Regions from separate parts of the Litoribacillus peritrichatus genome, predicted to be linked through region 1. Evidence: predicted binding sites of a transcription regulator. Region 1 holds the regulator's gene; each other region holds the start of a gene.

Region 1 (4,792 bases):
TTGAAAGAAACCTCGCTGGCGCTAGCCACCGATGGCATCAGCACTTTTCCCAGCTGGGCGCCTCAGCGCGGGCTGGATCATATTCTGATCAGCCCTAATTTAAGAACACACGCCATTGATGTTTTGGATCATCCGATCTCAGATCACCTGCCGGTGGCCATTGATGTCAGCTTGCCTTCCGGAGTCAGTTTGACGGATCGGGCAAACCAGAGCTAAGCACTGACAGCGGAAATTCACAGCTGAATTTACTGCCGTACCCTAATTTACTTTCAATCAATAAGTGGCCGTTGTGGCGCATCAGAATATGTTTGGTGATGGCTAATCCCAGTCCCGTACCGCCGGTGTCTGATTTGCGGCTGGCATCCACACGGTAGAAGCGTTCGGTCAGGTGTGGGATGTGTTTTTGATCGATGCCGGGGCCGTTGTCGATGACATCCACCCGGATACTGGTTTTGTCGCGGTAACCGGTGATGTCTACCCGGCCGCCTTCAGGTGTGTATTTCACCGCATTGAAGATCAGGTTACTGAAGGCGCTGCTCAGTTCGTCGTAACAGCCGTCAATTTCAATATCGATCGCCGAAATCTGAATTTCATGGCGACCGTTGCTGAAAGAGCGGGCTTCTGCGGCTAAGTGCTCCAGCAGTTGCTTGAGGTTCACCGGTTGCTCTTTCACATTGATTTCGGTGGTTTCCAGACGGGTCAGAATTAGAAGATCATGCACCAGATCTTGCATCCGAACGGCCTGGGACTGCATCTGATGGTAGATGCGTAACCAGCGGTTGTCGCTTTCGTCCGAGTAATCAATCAGCGTTTCAAGGTAGCCGATTAACACCGTCAGCGGGGTTTTTAATTCATGACTGACGTTAGCCACGAAATCTTTGCGCATGCGTTCCAGGTGTTCAATGTGAGTGATGTCCCGCGCGGTAATCAGGCGTTCATCGTTCCCAAATGGGGTGATGGTCATTTCCAGGGCAACGCTTTGATTGATCGGGCTGTTGAGCGTTAACGGCGTGGTGTAATCACCGAGTTCGAAGTATTCCACAAAGTCCGGGTCGCGGATCAGGTTGGTGATGTGCTGACCACCGTCCACCGGTGTTCTGAAGCCTAATAAGGCTTCGGTTGAGCGGTTCCACCACTCCAAAGTGCCATCGCTTTCGACCATGATGACGGCGTCCTGCAGCGCAGAAGTGGATTGTTGTATTCGGTTGATGATGGTCTGAAGTTTGCGTTTGGCCGTTTGGTGATCACGCTCCTGACGGTAAATGGAGTCAAATAATCTTCCCCACAGACCTTCACTTAACGGTAACTTGTCGAGTTCCTGATGTTGCAGCCAGGATTCAAGCCGTGACATTTGGCGTATGGTCCAGACCACGTAAGCGATCAGGCCGAGAATCAGGCCCACGACGGGATAACCGAATAAATAACCAATGAGGGTGGTGGCCAGCACCAATAAGGTCACGCGCTGTAATTCAATGTACCAATTACTTAACACTCAGCTTCCTTACCTAGGCAAGATAATAAAATACAGGGATTCATATCAGAAACGCAGCCTCAAAGGCTGCGTTTCTGAATGAGGTCATGCTGCAACAGCTTACTCTATGCCGCATTTGTGGAAAAGCGATAACCTGTGCCACGAACGGTTTGGATCAAATTATCATGACCGGTTTCAGTCAGCGCTTTACGTAAGCGACGAATGTGAACATCCACCGTACGCTCTTCGACATAAACGTTGCCACCCCAGACATGATCCAGCAGTTGGCTTCTGGAATAGGCGCGCTCCTGATGAGTCATGAAAAACTGCAGCAGTCGGAACTCGGTTGGCCCCATATCCACAGCATCACCATTGGCGATGATGCGATGGGAAACCGGGTTCAGCTCAAGGCCATTGACCTCGATGGTTTCTTCAATGCCCTGTGGGGTGGTTCGACGCAAGACCGCTTTGAGACGAGCCACCAATTCTCTTGGAGAAAACGGTTTGGTGATGTAATCGTCCGCACCCGCTTCAAGGCCCTGAATTTTATTGTCCTCTTCGCTTTTTGCGGTCAGCATGATGATAGGTACATCTGCTGTCAGCTCATCTTTCTTAAGGCGACGTGCAAATTCAATCCCTGACGCACCTGGTAGCATCCAGTCTAATAAAATTAAATCCGGTTGCTGATCTACGATGATTGAGTGGGCTTCCTGCGTATGCTCTGCTTCCAGACAGTCATAACCTGCCATTTCCAGAGCGACCATGATCATTTCACGGATAGGCGCTTCATCATCAACAATAAGAACTTTTTTTCCCGCCATCACTTTTGCCTGTTAGTGTGGTTGTTAAAAGACAGTCTTATTAGAAGACACTTTTGTTACAAAAGTATGACAGGTTTTCGACCGTCTGCGTGTGACAGAGGCGGATTTGCTAAAAAAAGGAATCCACCAGAATGCCACTGAAGACTGCAGTGCCTACCCAGTGGTTGTTCAGAAATGCTTTAAAACACATGTCCGGGTTGCGGTGTTGGGTAAGGACATACTGGTAACCAAATAAGCCGGCGGCGACTGCCAAACCTAGGTAATAAGCGACCCCGGCTGAGAGCTGTTGCCCCATCAGCAGCAAGGTGATCATCGTCAGTACCTGAAGACTGATGATGGCGATATTGTCCATTTCGCCAAACAAAATGGCCGTGGATTTAATGCCGACTTTTAGGTCGTCTTCCCGGTCCACCATGGCGTATTGCGTGTCGTAAGCAATCGTCCAAAGTAATGTAGCTATATAAAGTAACCAGGTTTCTTCAATCACGGTGCCGGTTTCTGCGGTGAATGCCATCGGTACGGCCCAGCCAAAAGCGGCCCCTAAAAATACCTGTGGAAAGTAGGTAAAGCGTTTCATGAACGGATAAAGGGACGCCAGAAACACTGCGCCAAATGACATATAAATGGTTTCTTTATTGGTGAACAGCACCAGAATAAAAGAAATAAACACCAGCGCACCGAATAAACAGAGTGCTTCTTTGGCGGTCACCCGGCCAGACGTCAACGGCCGCTCTTTGGTTCGTCGTACATGAAGGTCAAAATCCCGGTCGGCGTAATCGTTGATTACACAGCCGGCCGATCGCATCAACACCACACCCAAAACAAAAATGACCAGATTACTCAGCTGGGGGAAGCCGTCAGCGGCAACCCATAATGCCCATAGCGTCGGCCATAACAGCAATAAAATGCCGATGGGTTTATCAAGACGCATTAAGCGGGTGTAATCCGGAAGCTGTTGTTTTATGTGGGCACTGAGTTTTGGCATGATTTCCGTTATCTTTCGGTTGGCTCCATGTTGAAGCCTGAATACTAGGAGGATTAACCGGAAAACACAACGGGCAGGAAGGTTTCACTGACCAATAAGGATTTATGGCTGTGTGAACAGGTAAAAATGGATCTTCGTCCCCACAGAAGTTCTTTATCAGAATTGAGTATCCGGCCTATTTGAAACTGACTGCGCTGATATCGGGGGCTACTGAATAAAAAGTGGCCAAGGGGTTTATTGCCCAGATATCTTAACTTCAGGTCTGGCCCTGTGAGTGTGGATAAAGGCACAACGCTGCGTGCAAATACCCAGACCTGGCCATCGACGATTAATTCCACTTCACGAACCCAGCCGCAATCGGATGGGTTGTTCAACACTTGTTTCTCGTGCTGGAGCATCCTGGCTACGCCTTCACATACCACATTTACCCGGAAACTGTGTTGGCTACAGCCCATCAATCGACGCGTCAGCGAGCCGCGATCCAGCAACCAGTTTTTTTGCTCGACGGATAAGATCGGGGAATATTTCTTATAGGCTGATGTCCAACGGTGTATATGAGGTAAGTTCTTTTTCATTGGCCTGTCTGAATTTACGACGATTCAGGTGACGGTTGGTCGGTCTGAAATGCCTGTTGAAGCTGGCGGTATATTGTAGGATTGTCTAACAATAGTTAATAATTTAGAATGCGTATACCAATTTCTAGTGATATATTGCCGAGCGTTTACTCAGCTTGCACTCAGGAAATTGGCACAGGCTCTCAGATAAACAGATAAAAAACAACATAAGTTTGAGGACGTACCATGAAAAAATGGCAATGTGTCGTGTGTGGTTGGGTTTACGACGAGGCGCTGGGGTATCCGGAAGAAGGGATAACACCTGGCACCCGATGGGAAGATGTACCGGACGATTGGGAATGTCCAGATTGCGGAGTCGGTAAAGAAGATTTCGAAATGATTGAGATATCGTAGCCATCCTTAGCGGAATCTCAGACACAACGGATAGTCGCCAAAAGCGCAATGTGTCCTTGCTTTTTTATGTACCCCCTATTGACCAAACAAAATGGCGATGGGACGTAGAGATAATAATCTAAGGGATACTGAATGACAGATAATACAGACAAACCAATCGTAATTTTGGGTTCTGGACTGGCGGGTTACAACCTGGCCAAGGAATTCCGAAAATTAGATTCAGAAACGCCGTTGCTCATCATCACGCATGACGATGGTCGTCAGTATTCTAAGCCGATGTTGTCGGCTGGTTTTACTAAAGATAAAACAGCGGCGGCATTGGCGTTGGCAAATGCGGGTGACATGGCAACACAGCTGAAGGCGTCTATTCGTACCAAAGCAACGGTTACCGGCATTGATACGGAAGCACATACCCTTCAATTAGGGGATGAAACGCTGGCGTACAGTAAGTTGATCCTGGCGGTTGGTGCTAAGACCCACAAAGCTCCGCTGGAAGGTGATGGTACGGATCAGGTGTACTCCATCAATGATCTCGAAGATTACGACC
Region 2 (4,792 bases), on a different contig from region 1:
TTACGACGCCACTCAGGCGCCATGAAGTAAGCGGTATAAATAGCGCCACAAATGGCCAGAGGAATCGCGAACAGCATGGCGTAAAGGGCTGCTTTGATCGTACCAAAAGCCAACGGCGCCAAGCTCATCTTAGGCTCAAAATCATTGGTTGCAGCGGATGACTGCCAAATGTAATCCGGCTCGTCGTAATCCTCGTACCAGACTTCATGCCACAACGAGCTCCAGGAAACCTCCGGGTGCTTGTTTTCAACTTCCCACACTTTCAGCTTTGCTGCGGTTTCTACAAGCAAGGCATTGGCTCGTGGCGCCACTACCATAAAATCAACGTGACTCTCCACCAGCTTTTCTTCCAACAGGCTGCGGTGAGCTGTGGTGTTATAAATAGAAACCACACCGTTTTGATCGACGGTATAAAAACCTTTGCGTCGCTCTTCGGTTGCTATAAGACGAATGGACTGCGGATCTTCTTCCGCTTCAAAGGCACGAACCTTCATGAATTGAGGCGTACCCTCTTCATCTCTGGCCATGAACCACTGAGCGGTACGGCCCGCCGTGTCGGAAATCAGTATTGATATACCGCCCAATAACGGCTCAAACTGCGTCAGGCTTTCACCCTTATCTACTACACGGGTTACTTCAAAACGCTCAACGGCGTCCACGTCTTCAATATTGAAGCGTTCCATCGTTCCCGACTTATTAGCAGAAAACAACCAATCCATCTCAGCGTCAATGACCAGGAAGTCAGCACGCTGGCTAAGTTCGAATGACGGCGCGTCGTAACGCTCTAATTCATAGCCATCACCAAATAAATCTTCTTCTTTTTCAAAATGAACAATTTGGGCCGTTGCACTGTTGCCTGACGCCACCAGCACCATGTTCTCATCGTCTTCATTCATCGCAACGGAAACAATCGGCTCTTCCAGAAGATCAATCGGCTCTTCACCGTATGGATACACAACTTCAGGAAGTAAGGTTCTGACGCCGTCCGCATCGTATTCTGCGTTGTACTTGTGCTTCACAAGCAGCGCCTGGCCATTCTCAAGGCCCAGAATCAACAATCGGCTGCCAATGCGGCCTTCGCTGACCGTGCTAACCTGGCTATCAATGCCATCCAGCAAAGAAACCGTTTCAATGATCGCACCGTCTTTAAGATTAAAGAACAAAACGTCACCGGCAACCGTTAAGCGCATGCCGATTTCAGCTTGCTCTTCCGTGGCCAGGTACATGGTTTTGGTTGACTTATCTGCACTATTCAAGCCCGGCACGTCATATTCTGCGATTTTTTCAACACTCGCAGATTTCAACATAGGCGCAACTTCATAAAGCAAATACAAGAAAATCAGCATGATGGTCATAATCACGCTGATTCCGCCGATCCCGATTCCGTGGGTGGCTACTTTATCCTTTAAGTTACGAATCTTACGCTTGCGCGCAAGAGCAGGAGAATTAAGATCAAGTTTCACTGAGCTCATAAGCAATTTTCTCAGGGGTATTTACTAGTTGCAGCTAAAATAAGTCAATTGTGTTACAGAAATATTACAGACTGAAATCAAAAAAAAAGGGGAAGTAAACTTCCCCTTTTAACTCTTACTGATGAAGAGTGGTTATAGGTCTAATGCCTTCAAAGACTTAGACACAACTTTTGAAGGTAGCGGGATGTAACCGTCTTTGATTACGATTTCCTGACCTTGCTTAGAAAGCACCATTTTTACAAACTCAGCTTCCATTGGAGACAGAGACTTGTTAGGCGCCTTGTTCACGTAAACGTACAAGAAGCGAGACAATGGGTAAGTTTTGTTTACAGCATTATCAGGCGTTGCTTCAACAAACTTCTGACCTGGCTTCTTAGCCAAAGGAATCGCACGAACACTTGATGTCTTATAACCAATACCAGAGTAACCAATACCGTTGATTGACTCAGAAACACCCGTTACCACAGAAGAAGAACCAGGCTGCTCATTGACACTTGACTTGTAGTCACCCTTACAAAGTGCTTTTTTCTTGAAGTAACCGTAGGTGCCAGATGCTGAGTTACGACCGAACAACTGAATGTCACGGTTTTGCCACTCGCCATTCAGACCCGCCTGACCCCAGCTGGAGATGTCTTCTTTGTTTTTACACTTACGGGTGTTTGAGAAGATTGCATCAACCTGGGCAATCGTCATGCCTTTGATTGGGTTATCCTTGTTCACGTAAACCGCCAAGGCATCAATCGCTACCGGAATCGCAGTTGGCTTGTAGCCGAATTTTTTCTCAAACGCTTCAACTTCTTTATCCTTCATCTTGCGAGACATAGGACCAAAGTTAGAAGTACCAGCGGTTAGCGCTGGCGGCGCAGTTGAAGAACCGGCAGCCTGAATCTGGATGTTCACGTTTGGATAGAAGCGCTTAAAATCTTCCGCCCAAAGAGTCATCAGGTTCGCCAACGTATCTGAACCCATTGAACTGAAGTTACCAGACACACCCGAAGTTTTTGAATAAGGTGCAATGTCGGCATCAACTTTAGCAGCCGCTGTCGCTTGACCGGTGAACGCTGCTGCAGCAACGATGGATACCGCTGCAAAAATCTTTTTCATTTTCATAATGACTACTCTCCAAAATTAAGTAGATACTGTCAGAAATTGTTTCGGGAACCTCTGAATAAATCTATTAACCTCTGGCCAGACTGGCTCAGCCAGAACGCTAAAAAACTTACTCAAAAACTCCCTGAGTTCTTTCAAATTTTCGATCAATATATAAGCGGTTTGTGACAGCTATGTTACAACGAAGACGGCTAAAAATAATTTAGTTAATTAAACCCGACCTCGATCCTGACCGGTGAGTTATGCACTTAACTGCTGTCTCATTACAGCACCATTCTTTATAATGCCCCGCAAAAAACTAATAAGTGGTTGTCACACATGTTTGAAATATTCCACCGAATACACATTTCGTTGGCAAAAGGCAGCGAGTGGTTTGGGAAAACCCTTTCCTGGCTAACCCTCTTCATGACCGTTCTGATGTTCACACTGGTGGTATTACGTTACGCCTTTGACTTTAATCTTATCTTTTTACAAGAATCGGTATTGTACCTCCACGCCGCAGTTTTCCTGCTGGGTGCGGGTTATACCCTCAAAATGGACGGCCACGTTCGGGTGGACATCCTCTATCGTGACATGAAAGCCCATCAAAAAGCCTGGGTGAACCTCCTCGGCTGTTTATTTTTATTAATACCAATGATGACGTTCATCGGTGTCATCAGTTGGGAATACATCGCCTTTTCCTGGTCCATGCAGGAAAAATCCCAGGAAGCTGGCGGCTTGCCTTTCGTCTACCTTTTAAAATCCCTGATCTTAGGCATGGTCATCAGTGTCCTCATTCAGGGCATTTCGGAAATCTGTAAAAGTTTGGCGATTTTAGGCCATCATTATTCTCAGGAGGCAAAATAATGGAACTCATGCCTCTATTTATGTTTTTAACCATTTGTTTCGTTCTGATGCTGGGCTTTCCTGTTGCCTTTACCTTAGGCGGAACCGCATTGGCGTTTGCAGGCATCGGTTTGCTGACCGGCACGTTCGACGGCGCCTTTCTGGAAGCTTTACCGAACCGATTGTTTGGCCTGATCAGTAATCAAACCTTAATGGCCGTGCCTTTCTTTGTCTTCATGGGCGTCATGCTGCAAAAATCCAAAGTCGCTGAAGATTTACTGGAAAGTATGTCGATTCTGTTTGGCAGTTGGCCCGGAGGTGTCGGCATCGCCGTTACTGTGGTTGGTATGCTAATGGCCGCCAGTACCGGCATTGTCGGGGCCACCGTTGTGACCATGGGTTTGATCTCGTTACCCACCATGATCAAACAAGGTTACGACCCCAAATTGGCTACCGGCGCGATTTGCGCCACTGGCACTCTGGGGCAAATCATTCCGCCATCCATCGCACTTGTCATCTTAGGAGACGTGCTTTCCAGTGCCTATCAACAGGCTCAATTAAGCATGGGCATCTTTTCACCGAAAACCGTCTCCGTCGGTGATTTGTTTGTGGGTGCCATCATTCCGGGACTGATCCTGGTCGCACTGTATGGCTTATATATTTACGTCACCGCGTTACTGAAACCGGAGGCCGCACCAGCGATTTCCAGAAAAGAGATGATCGATAACCACACCCACGATCATTTAATCAAAATCATCTTTTTCGGGCTATTACCGCCTTTAATCTTAATCATCAGCGTATTAGGTTCCATTGTCGGAGGTGTCGCAACACCGACGGAAGCGGCTGCCGTAGGGGCATTTGGTGCCACAGTTTTAGCGGCACTCAGAAAACAACTGTCACTGACCTGCCTGAAAGATGTGTGTCAGCAAACCACACAAGTCACCTGCATGGTGTTTATGATCTTCATCGGCGCGGCCATTTTCTCGCTGGTATTTCGCGGCTTTGGTGGCGAAGAGCTCATTCAGTCGGTATTTGAAAGCATTCCTGGCGGTGCGTTAGGTGCCATGCTGGTCGTGATGATCGTCATCTTCTTGCTCGGCTTCATCTTGGACTTCATCGAAATCACCTTTGTCGTCGTGCCCATTGTGGCCCCGATTCTGTTAGCCATGGGGCTGGACCCGGTCTGGTTAGGCATCATGATTGCCATCAATCTGCAGACCTCCTTTTTAACACCGCCATTTGGTTTTGCTTTGTTCTATTTAAGAGGCGTGGCACCGCCGGAAGTTAAGACTTCCGATATGTACAAAGGCGTTATTCCATTCATTATCATTCAGCTGCTATTGCTGATTGGCCTGGCTTTCTTCCCGGAACTGGCCACATGGCTG
Region 3 (4,792 bases), on a different contig from region 1:
AAAGACATGACATACAAAGTCGCCAAAAACGAAACGGGTAAGCCCATCGCCACCCAAAAAGCAAAACGAAGGCGAAAGAACAGCGCCAAAGTCAGCGCCACCAGCACAAAGCCTTGCCAGCCGTTGTCCACCAGCATGTTCAGGCGATCCACCACAATCGAGGTCTTATCCTGCGTTAACGTCAAGCTCACGCCGAACGGCTTGGTTTGCTCTTCTTTCGCCAAAAACGTCTTCAGGTCTTCGAGTACCGTCAGAGAGTCATCCGCTTTGCTCTTACTTATTTTTAAAATGGTCGCAGGTTTACCATCGAAGTAAATTTTCTCTTCATCCAGCTCAAACTGATCCACCACAGTGGCAATATCACCCAAGCGAATTTCAGCGCCTTCGGCATTCGAAGCAATCACTAGAGACATCAACTCTTCAGCGGTGGTACGTTGTTCGTCGTAGCGAATGAGCAGGGTTTTATCATCCGTCTCTATCTGACCCAAAGGCATTTTGACATTTTGACGCTCCACCGCAGTCGATATGTCCGTCAGACTCAGGTTGTATTGGCGAACCAGAGGCACTGACAATTCAACTCTCAGCTGGCGCTCGGAAAAGCCTTGCATTTCTACGTCGGCCACCCCGTTTAAGCGCTGTAACCTATGCTTCAAATCTTCGGCGTAGCTTTTTAAATGGGTTTGATAGGTTTCAGCGGTTACCGCAATACTGACCACATCATCAAAACGGTTAAACTGGCTGACAATGGGTTGTTCGGCTTGATCCGGAAAATCATCAATGGCATCCACTTCGGTTTTGATGTCATTGATGAAGCGGTTTTCATCGCCTTTGTCATCCATTTCAACAATTAACCGACCCAAGCCCTCAATGGCTTCGCACTGTTTTTCTTTCAGGTAAGCAACACCGGCGACGGCTTCTTCAAGCCGCTGACAAATGGACTCTTCCACATCCACGGGTGAGGCACCAGGCCAGATGACTCGTGTCTCGACTTTCACCGGGCGACTGTCAGGAAAGGTTTCCCGTTTGATGTTTGGCAAAGCAGTAATGCCCAAGGCCATCAACATCAACATAATTAAATTGGCGGCCGTCGGGTGTGCGGCTAAATATTTCAACATGATCAGCCCTCCTCAGTCGCGGAGGTCTTTTCAACAGCAGGCTGAATAGTCGAGCTTGGCGATGCCTCCATTGAGCCTTCATCAACCGGTTGAGTTTTCACTAACGCACCCGCGATGACGGGCACCAGATCGGTTAAGATGATTTGTTCGCCCCCCGAAAGCTCTTCCGTTTTCTCAATGGCAACCCAACCATCCGAGCTGAACAGTTCTTTGACCGGCTTGATTCTCAAGCGGCTGTCCTGATCAACAATATACACATTGCCCTGATGAATGGCGCGCGCCGGCAAGGCCAGTAAGCGGTCCTCTCGCCCGGTCACTCGTACTTCCACAAACATACCGGCCACCAACGGAGGTCGTTGCCGAATTTTGATGGCGTTCGGGTCTTGTCTGACTTCCACAATCAAACCCACAGTACCTCGCGACTGATCCACTTCACCACTGATGCGGTTTAAACTGGCAGGCCACCGAATTTCTTCCCCGGCAGCGCGCACCACCACTTCTGCACTTGGAAAAATGTAAGAAGGCTCAACTTTCTCTAACGACACCAGCACTTCTTTTGGCAAAGTGCGCATGGCTTTGCGCATGTCATGAATGCCCACCTGAGATTCCACTTCCATCTGCTCCCAGGCGTGAGCAACCACCATGATTTTGGAGACAGACACCACTTCGTCAACATTGATGTTTTCTTCCACAATCAGCCCCCGAAAAGGCATTGTAACCACGGTTTTTTCGAGTAAGCGCTGAGCATCGGCTAAGCGAGCGGTCTGCACTCGGTGGCTGGCTTCCAACACCAATTTACGGGAAGGCACCAAACGCAATGTGTTTTCAAGATCCAGTACCCGTTGACGCTGGCTCAACAGGTTTCTGCGCTCTGAGTCGTAACTGGATTGCGAGGTCAGTTTCTTTTTCAGCAAACGCTCTTGACGCTTCACTTCATTATCCACAATCTTGAGCTGATTCTTTTCAATCTCCAACGACATCTGCAGGTTGTTCTTTTCGATCACCAGACTGTCCAGCTCAGACTTGACTGAGGCCAAGTCGGCAGTGGCTTGAGCCACTTGCAGCTCATACTGCAACGGGTCCACTTTAAGCAATATTGTCCCTTGCTCGATGAACTTACCTCGTTCCAGCATCGGATTTTTGTAAGTAACACGCCCTTCAATCTCAGAAATCGCCTGCCACTCTTTTTGAGGACGAACATGACCAAAAGCGACGATTTGTGAGCCGATCATCCGTTCTTTTAACGTGACTGTTTCGACTAAAATAGCCCGTTCAGAAACCTCTTCCATCGGTAATGGCTTTTTGTTTTTTGCAACTACCATCAAAACCAGAAAGCCCGCCAAAAACGCGACAAAAAAGCCAAGTTTACTTTTGATCAACTTCGAGAACATGCTCATAGAAATGCCTTAACTGAGTGACTCTGATTTTAGAATGATTGTTTTTATAGCGATTGTTTTTGTTATTTTGCGCAACCGGGTATGACACCGGCAGACGCAATACCTTAGTCTTACTTTTTCGTTCGGTTAAGCAATTAAATTCACCGCAATTAATCAAGCGATTAATTAATTGTAGGCATTCACGCTAAATAAGTTCTAGCAACATCAAGTCTCACAAAAACCATTGTCTCGGAAAAAACCATTAACCACAGAAACGTCATACCTTGTGATACTTTTGTGATCTTCACGTGAAGCCTTCGCGATATCTCCTACGTATTGTTATTTCCATCATCAAACTGTTTATCAAATTCAATGTTCATCCAATAAGCAGTTAACCCGAATTTAAGTGTCCAGGCATCACTTATTTAATGGAAAGAAAAACAAAAAAACTCTAGGAGACAACATGAACACGCTTACCAAGATCGCATCCCCATTACTATTGGCTTTACCGCTTGTGGCGGCACCAGTATCCGCTGCTGAATTGAATATCGAGGTAACCAATCTTACCAACGGCATTCACTTTACCCCGCTTCTTATTACAGCACACGATGACAGCGTTGACTTCTTTACAACCGGAGTAGCTGCTTCACCAGCGCTTATCAGTATGGCCGAAGGTGGTGTAATTGACGATTTAATGACAGAAAATCCAGGACCGAATGCGGTGCATCGTGAAAATCCGGCAGGTGGACTTTTGGCGCCATCCATGAGCATAGCGACGACACTGTCCACCAACGAGCTGGATCATTTATCCATCGTTGCCATGATGCTGCCGACCAACGATGGCTTCATTGGTCTAGACAGCTGGGCGATCCCGGAAGAAGCAGGGACTTACACCGTTTATCTGAACGGTTACGATGCGGGTTCTGAGGCCAATACCGAATTACTGTCCAGCAACAGCGGCCAGGAAACCATCCCTAACCCACCACCACTAGGGTTAACAGCTCAAAACGCCAGCGGCGTTGCCAGCACAGACAATAACGAAACCGTTCATATTCATCGCGGTAATATCGGCGACATTGATGCAAACGGCGGCGCAAGTGATCTGGACAGCCGTGTACATCGCTGGTTAAACCCGGTTGCAAAAGTGGTTATCACCGTTGCTGAAGACGCTGAATAATAAGGGAAGAAACCGATGAATCACACATTAAAGAAATCCCTTCTGGTCACCCTGTTTCCAGCATTAATTGTTGGTCTCTCAGGGTGCAGTGACAACGACAGTTCAAGCAATTCAGCCCCAGGCAATAACAACATAGAATTTGAAGTGTCAGTCACTAACCTGAGTGCAAATCAGCCTTTTTCTCCCATTGCGGTTATTTACCATAAGGACGGCTATTCCGCCTGGAGTATTGGAGACGAGGCATCAAGCGGTCTGGAAGAACTTGCTGAAAGCGGCATGAACGAAGCGTTCGTTACGGAAGCGGAAAACCATGACGCTCATTTGGCAGCCATCGGAGACGATGAGTTTATTGGTCCAGGTCAAACCCATACCATTTCTGCTTCGTTCGCAAACGATGACGCAGACATCGAACTCACCTTCGCCACCATGCTGGTAAATACCAATGATGCCTTTACCGGGCTTTCCGGTTGGCACATCGGTGAATTACAAGTCGGAGAGTCATTAACGCGTTTGGCTCCAATCTACGATGCAGGCACAGAGTTCAATTCCGAAGAAGCTGGCACAATTCCTGGCCCGGCCGATTCATCCGGCATTGAAGACAGAGGTTTCAATCCTGAACGGGAAGTCAGCAACATTGTTACTCGTCATCCAGGTGTAGTCTCTCAGGGCGTTGATGGCGGTTTTGATGAGAACCCGGACTCAGTTCTGGACGAATCACATCGTTTTGATGCACCAATTGCAAAAATTGTTGTCACACGAGTGAACTGATGAAAACTTGCCCTGACGCTTTAGGTGGTTTGTCATCGTTCCCCCGTTTATTAAATGATAATAACTACCGGCCTCAGGGCAACATCATGACCACGAAAATATTAGTGATTGAAGACGATCAGGACATCAACAACCTGGTCACTATGAATCTTAATGCAATGCACCAATCCGTCACCAGTTGCCATGATGGCTTGGAAGGTTTGGAGAAAGCCCTCAGCGCCTCGCACGATTTGATCGTACTTGATCTCATGTTACCCAACATGGATGGCCTGGAAATTTGTCGACGATTACGCGCCAGCGACGTATACACGCCCATTCTGATGTTAACTGCACGGGATTCCGAAGCCGACCGGGTG

What was found. Region 1 encodes PhoB, which activates phosphate uptake and scavenging genes when phosphate is short. Its sites were predicted from a motif close to TGTCATANNNNTGTCANA; they were not measured.
Region 2: a site for PhoB is predicted at 2,746-2,763, ahead of ABD744_RS10505 (PstS family phosphate ABC transporter substrate-binding protein). Genes of this name have one in related genera too.
Region 3: a site for PhoB is predicted at 2,777-2,794, ahead of ABD744_RS12955 (spondin domain-containing protein). Genes of this name have one in related genera too.

Annotation. Positions count from the first base shown of each region.
Region 1 is NZ_BAABBN010000017.1:100,845-105,636, forward strand. Features, by position in the region: gene ABD744_RS21925 (endonuclease/exonuclease/phosphatase family protein) at 1-216, shown strand, start outside; gene phoR (phosphate regulon sensor histidine kinase PhoR) at 185-1,492, opposite strand; gene phoB (phosphate regulon transcriptional regulator PhoB) at 1,597-2,292, opposite strand; gene ubiA (4-hydroxybenzoate octaprenyltransferase) at 2,402-3,277, opposite strand; gene ABD744_RS21945 (chorismate--pyruvate lyase family protein) at 3,331-3,852, opposite strand; gene ABD744_RS21950 (rubredoxin) at 4,078-4,245, shown strand; gene ABD744_RS21955 (NAD(P)/FAD-dependent oxidoreductase) at 4,378-4,792, shown strand, end outside.
Region 2 is NZ_BAABBN010000007.1:169,386-174,177, reverse strand. Features, by position in the region: gene ABD744_RS10510 (ABC transporter permease subunit) at 1-1,472, opposite strand, end outside; gene ABD744_RS10505 (PstS family phosphate ABC transporter substrate-binding protein) at 1,605-2,582, opposite strand; gene ABD744_RS10500 (TRAP transporter small permease subunit) at 2,901-3,428, shown strand; gene ABD744_RS10495 (TRAP transporter large permease) at 3,425-4,792, shown strand, end outside.
Region 3 is NZ_BAABBN010000007.1:735,049-739,840, reverse strand. Features, by position in the region: gene ABD744_RS12965 (efflux RND transporter permease subunit) at 1-1,115, opposite strand, end outside; gene ABD744_RS12960 (efflux RND transporter periplasmic adaptor subunit) at 1,118-2,512, opposite strand; gene ABD744_RS12955 (spondin domain-containing protein) at 2,955-3,668, shown strand; gene ABD744_RS12950 (spondin domain-containing protein) at 3,684-4,436, shown strand; gene ABD744_RS12945 (response regulator) at 4,436-4,792, shown strand, end outside.